DNA from 3 places in the Kitasatospora sp. NPDC051853 genome. Region 2 is predicted to be linked to each of the others. Evidence: riboswitches for the same ligand, from Rfam matches in the RefSeq annotation. Region 2 holds a riboswitch; each other region holds the start of a gene.

Region 1 (4,102 bases), on a different contig from region 2:
CGATCAGCGGGGCGCTCTCCGGTGGGCCGTCGGCGTGGCGGGTGACGGCCAGTCGGTAGCCGGTGCGGGGGTGTTCCTCGGCGAGGTCGAGGGCGAGCCCGAGCTGGTCGGCACAGGTGTCGAGGTCGGCCGGTTCGAAGGCGAGGTACCGAACGGTCTCGGGGTCGCCGTAGACGGCGTGCAGGGCGGCCGCCTCCTCGGGCGTGCCGTGCAGTTCGCGCAGCGCGAGCCGGGGGCCGGTGAGCCGGACGGGGTCCATGGAGCACGACCCTACGCGGACGGCGTCCCGGCGTCCCGACGGTCCGTCACCGGATACCGTACGAGGGTGAACCACGAGGACCTCCTGCTCAGCCCCCGCACCCGCGCCGACGACCTGCTCGACTGGGCCGCCGAAGAGGGGCGGCCGCCGGTGCCGGAGCCCGCGCTGCGCACCGTGCTCACCCTGCTGGAGCTGGGCGACGGCCGGATGCACGACGGCTTCCCGGAGCTGACCTCCGCGGTGCTGGAGCAGCTGCTCTACGAGCGGCTCTACCTGTACGTCCAGCCGGAGTCCGAGCCGGAGGCGTACGGCAGGGCGGTGGAGCTGCTGATCGACCACCAGCGGGCCACCAAGCGGCTGAACGCCAAGCGGCAGGAGAAGCTGCACGCGGAGGCGGAGTGGCAGGGCGAGCTGCTCTGCGGGCTGCTGCGCCAGCCGCACCTGGTGACCTGGCCCCGGCTGTACGCGCTGCTGCTGCGGGCGGACGGGGTGGACACGGCGGACGAGGGCGCGGTGCGGGGCTGGCTGGACGGGTTCCGGGAGCTGACGCCGGATCAGCGGGCCGAGGCGTTCGGGGCCCTGGCCGGGCTGGACGAGGTGGACTCGGACGGCGGCTGGGGGCCGACCCGGGTGATCTCGGTCGGGATGGCGACGGACGGGGCGCGGATGCTGCTGGAGAACCGGCTGATGCAGCGCTCCTACCGGAACCTGGCGGGGCTGAACGCGCTCGGGCTGCCGATGCCGGAGGAGCTCTCGGGGGACTTCGACGCCTTCGAGGCGGCGGTGGCCGAGGAGGCGCTGCGGCTGTGCGGCGAGTGGACGGTGCCGGGGCTGGCGGCGCTGCTGGTGCACGAGTACCCGGACCTGGCGCCGGAGCCGGGGCACGAGGAGATCGACGCCTACCTGGCGGCCCAGGGGTACGAGGCGGAGGAGCAGGACTGACGGACCGGGCCCGCGGCCGGGGAGGCGGCGGGCCCGACGGGGTGTCAGGGGTTGAGGCCGTGGGCCTGGAGCCAGGTCAGGGGGTCGACCGGGGTGGCGCCGGCGGGGCGGACCTCCAGGTGGAGGTGGGGGCCGGTGACGTTGCCGGTGGCGCCGACCTTGCCGAGCACGGTGCCGGGGGCGACCTGGCCGGAGGCGACGGTGATCGAGGAGAGGTGGCAGTACCAGAGCTCGGTGCCGTCGGGGAGGGTCTGGATCACCCGGTAGCCGTAGGCGCCGGACCAGCCGGCCGAGCTGACGGTGCCTCCGGTGACGGCGGCCACGGGGGTGCCGGTGGCGGCGGCGAAGTCCAGGCCGGTGTGCAGGTGGGACCAGTAGGAGCCGGACTGCCCGTAGTGCGCGGTCAGCTGGTAGCCGCTGGTGGGGAGGGTGAAGGCGCCCTGCGCGGCCTGCTCCGCGGCGGCCTCGGCGGCGGCCTGCTCCTGGGCCTGGGCGGTGCGCTTGGCCTCGGCCTCCTGGGCAGCGGCCAGCCGGGCGGTCTCCTCGGCGGAGGTGCGCTGGCCGTCGGCCTGCTGCTGGATGCGGGCGGCGAGGGCCAGCCCGGGGTCGGCGGAGAGCGGGCGCTCCCCGGCGGTGCGGTCCGCGTCGGCCTGGTCGGCGGCGGCGACGGCGGGCGGGGTGGCGGGAGCGGCGGCGGCCGGGGCGGCCGCGGCGAAGCCGGTGGCGCCGAGCGAGGCGGCCATCGCGGTGACGCCGAGCAGCGGGCCGGAGGAGCGGGTCTGACGGGGCATCCGGTGCCGGGCGGCCTCCTGCGGGAGGGGGTGGTCGAGCAGCTGGGTGGTGCCGCTGCCGTCCTGCCGGGGGTGTGCCTGGGTGTGCGTCGACGCCACGGAGGCGCGCTCCTTTCCTTCCTTCGCGCCTACCGGGTTAGCTGACGGGTTCGGAGCAGGAAGGTCTCCTACGGCCGGGTGGGGCCCGGCCGATTCACCCCAAGGAACGTGGTTCCCCGGCTCCCTGGCCCGCCCGTGGGAGGGCCGTGGGATTAGGCGACGGCGCACGGTGCCGTTCGGGTACGGCGTTGCCGACCGCGCTGCGTTATCAAACGTTAATCCTAGGAGCCCATGATTCCAAGCGGCTTGAGTGGTGCAGTCCATCTCTTTCTGACGCGCCGTGACCCGGGCCCGCCGGGCCGGGTACTCAGCCCGCCGCACGGGCCCGGGTTGAGCACCCGTACTCAGGTGGGGGGCAAGGGAGTTGGCCATCCTGGGAGCATGACCGCAGCCACCCAGCCCCGGACCACCAACGCCTACTACGCCCAGGCCGTGCTCTCCTTCGCGCTGGCCACCGCCGCCCTCGCCCTCGGGGTGCTCTACCTGCCGGTGAACGCCTGGATGCGGGCATTCCTCGCGGTCGGCCTGCTCTGGGAGATCACCTCGGCATTCACCCTCGCCAAGGTGATCCGGGACCGCCAGGAGGAGGGGGAGATCACCACCCGGGTCGACCAGGCGCGACTGGAGAAGCTCCTGGCCGAGCACGACCCGTTCCGGGTGGACGCCCCCTGACCCCCTCCTGAGCCGCCGTCAGCCCTTGGCGCGCTTGGCCGCGAAGGTCTCGCCGGCCGAGGACCAGTTCTCGGCCGGGATCTCCTCGATCGCCACCCAGATGTTCTCCGGGCTCACGCCGGTGATCCGGGCGTAGGTCGCGGTGAGCTCGCGGGCGATCTCGGCCCGCTGCCCCTCGCTCCGGCCGGACAGCTGCTTGACGTTGATGAACGGCATGACGCCCCTTCCGCGTTCGGACTCCTGCGCTCCGCACGCTAGCACCGCCGCACCCATTGACGGCTAAGGCTATTAGCCTTAGCTTTGAGGCATGGCGACGCAGACGCACCCCGAGACCCGGTACCTCGACCTCCCCGGCGGCCGGCTGGCCTACGACGACACCCCCGGCACCGGCCTGCCGGTGGTCCTGCTCCCCGGCATGCTCGACTCCCGCACCGTCTACCGGTACCTGCGCCCGCTGCTGGCCGCCGCCGGGCACCGGGTGATCACCCTGGACCTGCGCGGCTTCGGCGAGTCCTCGATCGACTGGGACGACTACTCCCCCGCCGCCCTGGCCGGCGACGTGCTGGCCCTGCTCGACCACCTCGGCGTCGAGCGCGCCGCGCTGGCCGGGAACTCCTACACCGGGGCCACCGTGGTCAGGGCCGCCGCCGAGGCGCCCGGGCGGATCGCCGGGATCGCCCTGATCGACGCCATCATCGAGAACCTGCCGCCGACCGCCGCCCAGCGCGCCCTGCTCAAGGTGCTCGGCCTGGCCGTGGTGCACCTCCCCGCCGTCTGGGGCCTCTACCTGGACAAGGCCTACCCGGGCGCCAGGCCCGCCGACTTCGCCGCGTACAAGGCCGCCTCGGTCGCCGCCCTGCGCACCCCCGGCCGCAAGCGGGCCACCCGGGGCTACGTCGCCGGCGACCCCTCCCCCGCGGGCTGGACGGCGGAGGTGCGCTGCCCCGCCCTGGTCCTGATGGGCAGCCGGGACCCGGACTTCCCGGCCCCGGAGGTGGTGGCCGACCGGCAGGCGGCCGCGCTGACGGCCCGTAAGGTGATGATCGACGGTGCCGGGCACTACCCGATGGCGGAGTTCCCGCAGGCCACCGCCGACGCCCTGCTCCCCTTCCTGCACGAGGTCAGCTGATGCCCAGGGTCGGACTCACCCCCGCCGGCGTGGTGGACCACGCCGTGGAGCTGATCGACGGTCAGGGCCCGGACGCCCTCACCCTCGCCTCGGTGGCCGCCCGCGCGGGCGTCGCCACCCCCTCGCTCTACAAGCACGTCCCCGGCGGCCTGGCCGAACTGCGCCGCCTGGTCGCCGTCCGGGTCACCGAGGAGCTGGCCGAGCGGCTGG
Region 2 (4,102 bases):
ACGGTGGCGGCGGCCGTCGGCCCGGTGAGCACCGGGACGCCCGTCCGGCCCCGGGGCGGGGAGAGCTGCACCAGACCGGCGGCGGCCAGCAGCAGCGCGGCACGGCGGGAGAGCGGCGGGGCGGAGCCGGACGCGCTCCGGCCACCGGTCGGTCTCATACCCGGACGACTCCGGTGACGGGCATCGCGTTGACGCTCTCGTAGCGCACCCGGGCGCCGGGGTAGGGCGCGTGCACCACGACACCGCCGCCGGCGTACATGCCGACGTGGTGCATGTCCCTGTAGAAGATCACCAGGTCTCCCGGGCGGGCGTCGGCCAGGCTGATCCGCCGGCCCGCGTTGGCTTGCTGCTGCGAGGTCCGCGGCAGGGTCACTCCGGCCTGCCGCCAGCTCCAGTACATCAGACCCGAGCAGTCGAAGGTGCGGGGGCCGGTCGATCCGTAGACGTAGGGCGAGCCGATCTTGCTCGCGGCGGCGGCCAGCGCGGCGGCGGCCCGGTCGGAGGCGGCCGGGAGGTTGCCGAGGTCGACCCGCTCGCCGCCGCGGGCGGCGCGGCGCTCGGCGTCCCGGGCGTCGTCGGCCTGGAGCCGGGCCCGTTCGGCCGTGCCCAGGCTGTTGAGCAGCCGCTGGGCCTTGGCCAGGCGCTGGCGGATCTCCTGCTTGCTCTCCGCCAGGGTGCGCCGCACCGACTCCAGCTCGGCCAGCTTGGCGGAGGTCTCGGCGCGGCGCTGGTCCAGGCGGCGCTGACGGTCGATCACCTGGCGCAGGGTGTCGTTCTGCCGTTCGCTCACCTGGTCCAGGGTGCGGGCCCGGTAGAGGTAGCCGGCCGGGTCGGAGTCCAGCATCAGCTGGACCGCCGGGTCGATGCCCCCGGCCCGGTACTGGGCGGCGGCCACCGAACCGAGGTCGGAGCGCAGCCGGTTGAGCTCCTCCTGGGCGGCGGCCACCTGGTCCTGGAGGGCGCCGGTCTCGGCCTGGAGGACGCGCTGCTGCTCCTGGGCGGCGTTGGCGCGCTCGGAGGCCTGCTCGGTCTCCTGGTAGATCTGGTCGACCTGGGCCTTGACGTCCTTGCGGGAGGTCGGCTCGGCCGGGGCACCGGGGGCGGCGGCCGCGCCCCCGGCCGCCGCGACGCCGAGCACCGTGGTGGCGGCGGCGGTCAGCACCAGCGCCCGGGTCAGCCGGCGGGCGGCCGGCAGGGGGGAACGAGACACGGCGGCGGCTCCTAAGGGCTGCGGCCGGGCCACCGCCGCCGCCCGGACGGGCGGGCGTCCTGACGGAGGTCCGGGGGCAGACGTTAGCGAGTCGCGGCGATCTAGTCCAAACCCCTACAGGGACGAATATTTGACCACTAATCGGACAGCTGATCCACCGTCGGGAAACGCCGCAGGCCCGGCACGGGGCCGGGCCTGCGGCGTGTAGGACGTTCGGGTGGGTCAGACCCGGACGATCGCGTTGATCGGCATCACCGTGGCGGACTCGTGCCGGACCAGGGTGCCGGTGCGCGGGGCGTGCACGATCTGGCCGCCGCCGACGTAGAGACCGACGTGGTGGCGGTCGCCGTAGTAGATGATCAGGTCGCCGGGCTTGGCGTCGGCGATGTTGGTGCCGATGTTGGTGCCGGCGCCGGCCTGCGACTGCGAGGTGCGCGGCAGCGAGATGCCGGCCTTGTTGAACGCCCAGACCATCAGGCCGGAGCAGTCGAAGGCGCTCGGGCCGGTGGCGCCCCAGCCGTAGGGCTTGCCGATCTGCGCCTCGGCGGCGGCGATCACGGTCGCGGCGTAGGAGCCGGCCGGGACGCTGCTGAGGTCGGTGCGGCTCTCCGAGCGGGAGGCCCGCGCGTCGCCGCCACCGGCGGGGGCGGAGGACTGCGGCTTGGAGGCCTTCGCGGCGGCGGCCTTGGCGGTCGCCTCGGCGGCGGCCTTCTCCTCGGCCTCGCGGATCTTCTGCTTCTCGGCCGCGTCCAGCGAGTCGAAGAGGGCCTGGGCCTTCGCCAGCTTGCCTTGGACGTCTTCCTTCTGGGCCTTCAGCTGCTGGCTGGTCTTCTCCAGATCGGCCAGCTTGCCCTCGGTCTCGGCCTTCTGACGGTCGAGCTTGTCCTGCTCGGTCTTCAGCTGCTTCAGCGCGTCGGCCTGCGAGACGCCGACCTGGTTGATGGCGCCGGCCTGGCCGAGGAAGGCGTCCGGGCTGCTGGAGAGCATCAGCTGCACGGTCGGCGATATCCCACCGCTGCGGTACTGCTCGGCGGCGATCTCACCGAGGCTCGCCTGGAGCGCGTTCACCTGCTCCTGGCCGCGCGCCACCTCGTCCTGGAGGTGGCCGACCTGGGTCTGCAGGGCCTGCTGCTTCTCGGTGTTCGCGTTGTACTGCTCGGTCGTGACCTCGGCCTGCTCGTTGAGCTGGTCGATCTGGCTCTTGACCTCGTCCTTGGAGGGCTGCGGGTCGGCGTGCGCTCCGGTCTGGCTGGAGAGGACCACGGCGGCGGCCGCGGCGGCCGTCATGATCGAGACGCGGGTACGACTGGCAGGCTTGGGACGACGATGGGACGCCACGAAGGCGGACTCCTTCTTCCTACGTCCGCCTACCGGGTGAGCTGACGGGTTCGGGCTGGAAGGTAGCCCTACGACGTCTCACCCCCGCACCGTCTCGCGACGGCCCGGCCGGCCTGACGCCGATTCACCCCGAGGAACGTGGTTCCCCGGCTCCGATCGGCAGCCACCCCTCGGGGTTCCCCTGTCGGGCAGTCAACTGTCCCTGCCCCGCTGCGTCTCGAACTCGGCGGTAACCACCGCCGCCGTCCAGGCTGGACGATCGACAGTGCGGTGGTTCGACAAGGACCCTAGTAACCCAACCGTGATCGGTTCAAATCCTTGTAAGAAAAAAGGCGGAAGAAAGTCCAAGTGCATTTGTGATTGCGACCGAGCGTGATCACGAATGCACGGTGCGCCGACATTTGGCCGCCCCGGGACGACGGAGGGCCCGCCGGAGGTGTCCCACATCACAGCGGGATTCCGGCGGGCCCGGGCGTGTCACGCGGCGTCAGTTGCCCCGTGGCGCACCAGATGTCCGTTATGCCGTGCTCGGCTGAGCGAGCGTCAGACGCGGCGGATGGTCTTGATCGGCATCACGTCGGCGCGGGCCACCTTGACCACGTCACCGGTGCGCGGCGCGTGCACCATCATGCCGTTGCCGATGTACATGCCGACGTGGTGGGCGTCGCTGTGATAGATGATCAGGTCGCCCGGCTGCGCGTTGGCGACGTCCTTGCCGACGTTGGTGCCGACGGTGGCCTGCGACTGCGAGGTGCGCGGCAGCGAGACGCCGGCCTGCGCGTAGGCCCAGACCATCAGGCCGGAGCAGTCGAAGTTGTTCGGGCCGGTGGCGCCCCAGACGTACGCGCGGCCCTGCTTGCTGAGCGCGGCGTTCATCGCCACGCCCGCGTAGCCGGCGGCCTGCGGCAGGGTGCTCGGGTCCACCCGGGTGGCGCCGCGGGAGGAGCGGTCGCCGGTGGTGATGGCGGCGCGGTCGGCGGCGCTCAGCTGGTTGAGGAGGTCCTTGGCCTCCTGCAGCTTGCGCTGGACCTCGACCTTGGAGTCGTTCAGCGCCTTGGTGTTGCGGTCCAGCTCGGCCAGCACCGAGGCGGCCTCGGCCTTCTGCTGGTCCAGCCGACGCTGCTGCTCCTGGAGCGAGCGCAGGGTCTGCGCCTGGGTCTGGTTGACCTGGTCGGCGCTGGACGCCTTGCTCAGGTAGCCGTCCGGGTCGGAGGCGAGCATCAGCGCCACCGACGGGTCGACGCCGCCGTTGCGGTACTCCTCCGCCGCCACGGCGGCCAGGCCGGTCTGCAGCTGGGTCATCTGCTCCTGGCCGCGGGCCACCTGGTCCTGCAGCTGGTCGGCCTGCTTGTGCAGCTGGTCGGCCCGCTCCTTGGCGCCGTTGTAGCGCTCGGCGGCCTGCTCGCCCTCTTCGTAGAGCTTGTCGACCTGCGCCTTGACCTCGTCCTTGGTCGGCTTCGCGGGGGCCGCGTAGGCACCGGCCTGCGCGGAGAGCGCGACCGCGGTCGCAGCGGCGGCGGTGAGCACGGAGACCCGTGCGCGGCTCGGCTGCTT
Region 3 (4,102 bases), on a different contig from region 2:
GCCCACGCCCGGGCCTCGGGCTACGTGGTGGACGACCAGGAGCAGGAGATCGGCGTGCGCTGCATCGCCGTCGCCGTCCCCGGCGCGCCCACCCCGACCGCCCTCTCGGTCTCCGGCCCGGAGGCCCGCATCCGGGCCCTGGAGGCGCAGGACGGGGAGAGCTCACTGGTCCCCGTGATGCGGCAGATCGCGGCCCGACTCGGTCAGGTCCTGGCCCCCTGACGTCAGGTCAGGGACGCCCGGCCTCAGTCCGTTTCGAGGTCGGGCGGCCCGACCTGGGCCGCCGTCAGCTGGAAGACCGTCAGCTCCGGCTCGACGCCCACCTCGCGGAACAGCCGGGGTGCGGCGGCCAGCTTCGGATCCGCCCGGACGGCCTCCAGCGAGGCCTTGTCCCGCCACAGGCTCTGCACCCGCCATCGGCCACCCGGCCCTCGCAGCAGCTCCGTCCTGATCAACCCCCGGGGCAGCTCACCCGCCACCAACTCCCGGTAGGACGTCACCAGTTGGGCCTCCCTGTCGGGGCCGACCACCCCGGAGACCTCACTCAACACCTGTCCGGACACCGTCCTCACCTCCGCCTCTCTTCCACGCTACGCCGATACATTCTGTGCAGGGAGTGAGACGGAGAGCGAACGGAGTGGACCATGGGTGGACGCGCGGGTGGACGGAAGCTGACGGCCGTACTGGCCGGGGCGGCGGCGCTGGTGCTGGGGGCGACCACCCCCGCGAACGCCGCCCCTTCGCACTCCGACCTGGAGGTGGTCCGGATCGACGCGGACCCGGCCCCGCCCGGCGGCACCACCAGCGCGCACGGCTTCGTCGCCAACCGGGGGCCCGACCGGACCGCCTCCCCGTTCCGGGTGACGATCACGCTGCCCGCCGGTTTCACCTTCGAGAGCCCGACCTTCCCGGCGGACTGCCGGGCCACGGCCGGCCACCACGTCCTGACCTGCACCTTCCCGGCCGGGCTGGCCCCGCTCCGGACCGCCACCGCGATCGCCCCGGTCCGGGTGGACGCGGACCTGCCCCCCGGCACGCAGGCCGAGGGGCAGGTCAGGGTGTACAGCGCGGACGACACGGACGGCACGAACAACTCCACGCCGTTCACGCTGTCCGTGAGCTGACTCAGCGGTAGACCCGCACCCAGTCCGCGGCGAAGTCGATCGGCGCGGTGCCGGACGGCCCCGGGTGGTACTTCCCGGCACCCACCGAGAGGTTGAGGATCAGGTAGGCGGACCAGCTGGACCCGACGCCCTGGTTGTCGGAGAAGACCTTGACGCCGTTCACGTACCAGTCGACGGAGTTCGCGCCGTAGTACGTGCCGATGGTGACCCACTTGTCGTGGCCGACGGCCGAGGCGTCGGTGTGGTACTTCTGGCCGGACCTGACGTGGTTGGTCAGCTCCAGCAGCGCGGCGTTGTCCGGGTGGTACTCGAAGGTGTCGATCTCCCCGTTGCCGTCCTTCCAGGTCCACAGCGCCGGCCAGGCACCCGCCTCGGAGGGCAGCTTGACCCGGGCCTCGGCGTAGTCGCCGGTGCGCACCTGGAAGCCCTGCGAGGAGTACTCGGTGGTGAGCAGCCCGGTGTCCCAGGCCTGCCTGCCGTTCTCCAGGGTGTGCGCGGAGGGCTTGGCGGTGAAGGTGGCCACACCGTTCGCGACCGAGACGCCGGACGGGTTCAGCCAGTCCAGCTTGTTGTCGTCGGGGTTGTGGTTGCCGTAACGGTAGCTGCTGCTGCGGTCGTTGACCCACTTGCTGCCGAGCGCGACGGGCGCGTCGAACTCCTCCGACCAGGTCAGCGCCTTGCCCGGCACGGGCGAACCACCCGGCGCCGGGGTCGGCGTGGGGGTGGGCGTCGGGGTCGGCGTGGGCGTCGGGGTCGGCGTCGGGGTCGGCGTGGGAGTGGGGGTGGGCGTCGGCGTGGGGGTCGGGGTCACCGAGCCACCGCCGACGGTCAGCTGACGGGACGGCAGGTTGTGCCAGCCCCCGTTCTGGTCCTGCCAGAAGCCGAACTGGGTGTACGTCCCGGCCGGCAGTGCCCGGGCACCGCTGGTGAAGGTCACCCCGCCCGGGCAGATCCGCACGTTGCTCGCGTTGCCGGGGAAGTCGAGGTTGCGGCCGGCGGCGTCCCGGACGCCGACGCCGAGGGTCTTGGCGGTGAAGCAGTAACCCGAGTGCACGGTCAGGCTGGCCCGGGCGGCGACGTCGGCCGACATCGCGGTCGGGCTGAGCCGGTCCTGGGTGACGTAGGTGACGGCCTCGGCCTGGCCGGCCAACGGGGCGGCGGCGATCAGCGGGACGGCCACCAGGGCGGCCGCGCCGAGGCGTGCCGGAGTGACGGAGATGCGCATGGGCAGGAGTCCTCTTCCGACGCCTGCGAGGTGAGCTGTCGGGTTCGGGCGTGAGGAAACGCCCGGCCGCCCGTGAGCGGCTTCACCCCGAGTGCCCCTGCGCCGAGTGGGCGGGCAGGGGTCACGTACTGACCTGGTTCCCCCGCTCCTGCCCGTACTCGATGTGGTCGAGTGACCGTCGACGGGCAGGCAGGACTCGGCGCCCCGCCGACGGGTGTCCGCAGCTACACGAACTCCATGCAGGCTAGGCAGCTCCCCCGCCCCGCGACAACGAGACCTCCCTCACACGCCCCTCGGACATGCGGAAGGGTTGCCCGCCGATCGTTCGGCGGGCAACCCTTCCGTACTCGTGGCCGGACGATCAGTCGGCCAGCAGTCGGGCGATCCCCCCGATCGTGGGGGACAGCTCCGGCCGGTCGATCCCTGCTCCCTCCAGATGGATCAGGATCCGAGGGCCGGGCGCGTTCACGGACCGTCCGGCCGTGAACGCGTCGACGCACGCCGCGAGGATCCGGTGCGTCCGGACCTCGGCCTCCGCTGCCGCGAGGTGCCGTGCCGGTTCCTCCCACGGAACGACCGGCGTGGCGATGACGACCGGCGGAGCACCGTCACCCCGGTGGTTGACCAGGAGCTGTGCCGAACCGGGTATCGGTACTCCCCCGTAACGCTCGTGCGCCAGCGGGGAACTGAGGATCACGGCGTCGCAGTCGAAGCCGGTATCGGCCACCGAACCCACCCTGAAGTCCAGCCCCGCCCGATCGCCGAGCGCCTCACGGCAGACCTCGACCGTGTGCGTGCCCGCGGCCGCGACGACGTACTCCATCAGCACTCCGGAAGGGTCGGTATGTCGATGCTCATGCTCGTCATGATCGCAGGGCGGCGGACCAGCCCCAGTTCGTCGTTGTTCAGCGCCGCACCGCCGTCGACGGTCAGTTCGGTGAACCGGCTGTCGTCGGGGGTGCAGATCGCCCGCTCCACATCCTGCGCGTACAGAGCACGAACAGTGGGGGGAATTCCGGCGGGATCGCTTTTCAGCCGAGCCAGGCGGCGACCTGGGTGGCGGCGGCCGGGGCCCAGCCGAGTTCGAGGTGGTTCAGGTCGGTGAACAGTTTCGTGCCGCCGACCGTTCGGATGCCGGTGGTGTCCAGGGCGCTGGCGGTGAGGACGATGCCGTCGCTCGGGCCGCGGTTCTCGTTGAGCAGGCCGGGGAGGTCGGCGGAGCCGCCGGCCAGCAGGTAGGCGGGGACGGCGGCGGGGGTGCCCGCGGCGTGCAGCGGGGCGATCAGCGAGCCCGCGTCGATCGCGGCCTGGATGCCCTGGCCGGAGGTGTAGTAGCCCTGGCCGCCGTAGTAGGTGGTCCACCAGTCCTGGGTGAGCTGGTCCACGCCGTACCTCCCGTCCCAGCGGGCGAGCAGTTGGCGCTGGCCGGGGAAGCAGTCGGAGCCGTTGACCGGCAGCACGCCCAGGCAGGGCTGGGAGGTGTAGGTGCCGTAGCAGGTCATCCAGAGGTGCGGGGAGGGCGCGTTGGCCGTGCCGCCGCAGGCGGGCCAGGTGGCCAGCGAGAAGCTCCAGCCGTGCGCGTAGACGTAGTCGAGGCCGCCGTTCGGACCGCCGAGGGTGACCAGGCGGCGGACGTCGCCGGGGTAGGCCCGCCCCCAGGACGGCCGGACCGAGGAGACCCAACTCCGGGCCGCCACCTCGCCCTTGCTCCAGGACACCAGGTCGACCTGCGCCACCCCGAGGCGGTCCCGGA

Evidence for each region. Region 2 has a riboswitch for cyclic di-AMP ahead of ACIA8O_RS06060 (NlpC/P60 family protein). Riboswitches for the same ligand answer to the same signal wherever they lie in the genome.
Region 1: linked by a shared signal. The riboswitch ahead of ACIA8O_RS09150 (M23 family metallopeptidase) and the one ahead of ACIA8O_RS06060 (NlpC/P60 family protein) in region 2 are both predicted to bind cyclic di-AMP.
Region 3: linked by a shared signal. The riboswitch ahead of ACIA8O_RS14725 (hypothetical protein) and the one ahead of ACIA8O_RS06060 (NlpC/P60 family protein) in region 2 are both predicted to bind cyclic di-AMP.

The regions. Positions count from the first base shown of each region.
Region 1 covers NZ_JBITBY010000003.1:22,035-26,136, forward strand. The annotation lists gene ACIA8O_RS09140 (GNAT family N-acetyltransferase) at 1-259, opposite strand, end outside; gene ACIA8O_RS09145 (hypothetical protein) at 326-1,201, shown strand; gene ACIA8O_RS09150 (M23 family metallopeptidase) at 1,246-2,091, opposite strand; cyclic di-AMP (ydaO/yuaA leader) riboswitch at 2,104-2,260, opposite strand; gene ACIA8O_RS09155 (YiaA/YiaB family inner membrane protein) at 2,473-2,763, shown strand; gene ACIA8O_RS09160 (4-oxalocrotonate tautomerase family protein) at 2,782-2,979, opposite strand; gene ACIA8O_RS09165 (alpha/beta fold hydrolase) at 3,071-3,892, shown strand; gene ACIA8O_RS09170 (TetR/AcrR family transcriptional regulator) at 3,892-4,102, shown strand, end outside.
Region 2 covers NZ_JBITBY010000002.1:279,375-283,476, forward strand. The annotation lists gene ACIA8O_RS06050 (hypothetical protein) at 1-158, opposite strand, end outside; gene ACIA8O_RS06055 (NlpC/P60 family protein) at 155-1,210, opposite strand; gene ACIA8O_RS06060 (NlpC/P60 family protein) at 1,433-2,497, opposite strand; cyclic di-AMP (ydaO/yuaA leader) riboswitch at 2,559-2,720, opposite strand; gene ACIA8O_RS06065 (NlpC/P60 family protein) at 3,092-4,102, opposite strand, start outside.
Region 3 covers NZ_JBITBY010000004.1:534,337-538,438, reverse strand. The annotation lists gene ACIA8O_RS14740 (IclR family transcriptional regulator) at 1-222, shown strand, start outside; gene ACIA8O_RS14735 (hypothetical protein) at 246-563, opposite strand; gene ACIA8O_RS14730 (hypothetical protein) at 645-1,124, shown strand; gene ACIA8O_RS14725 (hypothetical protein) at 1,126-2,349, opposite strand; cyclic di-AMP (ydaO/yuaA leader) riboswitch at 2,356-2,523, opposite strand; gene ACIA8O_RS14720 (hypothetical protein) at 2,711-3,172, opposite strand; gene ACIA8O_RS14715 (hypothetical protein) at 3,172-3,327, opposite strand; gene ACIA8O_RS14710 (esterase/lipase family protein) at 3,381-4,102, opposite strand, start outside.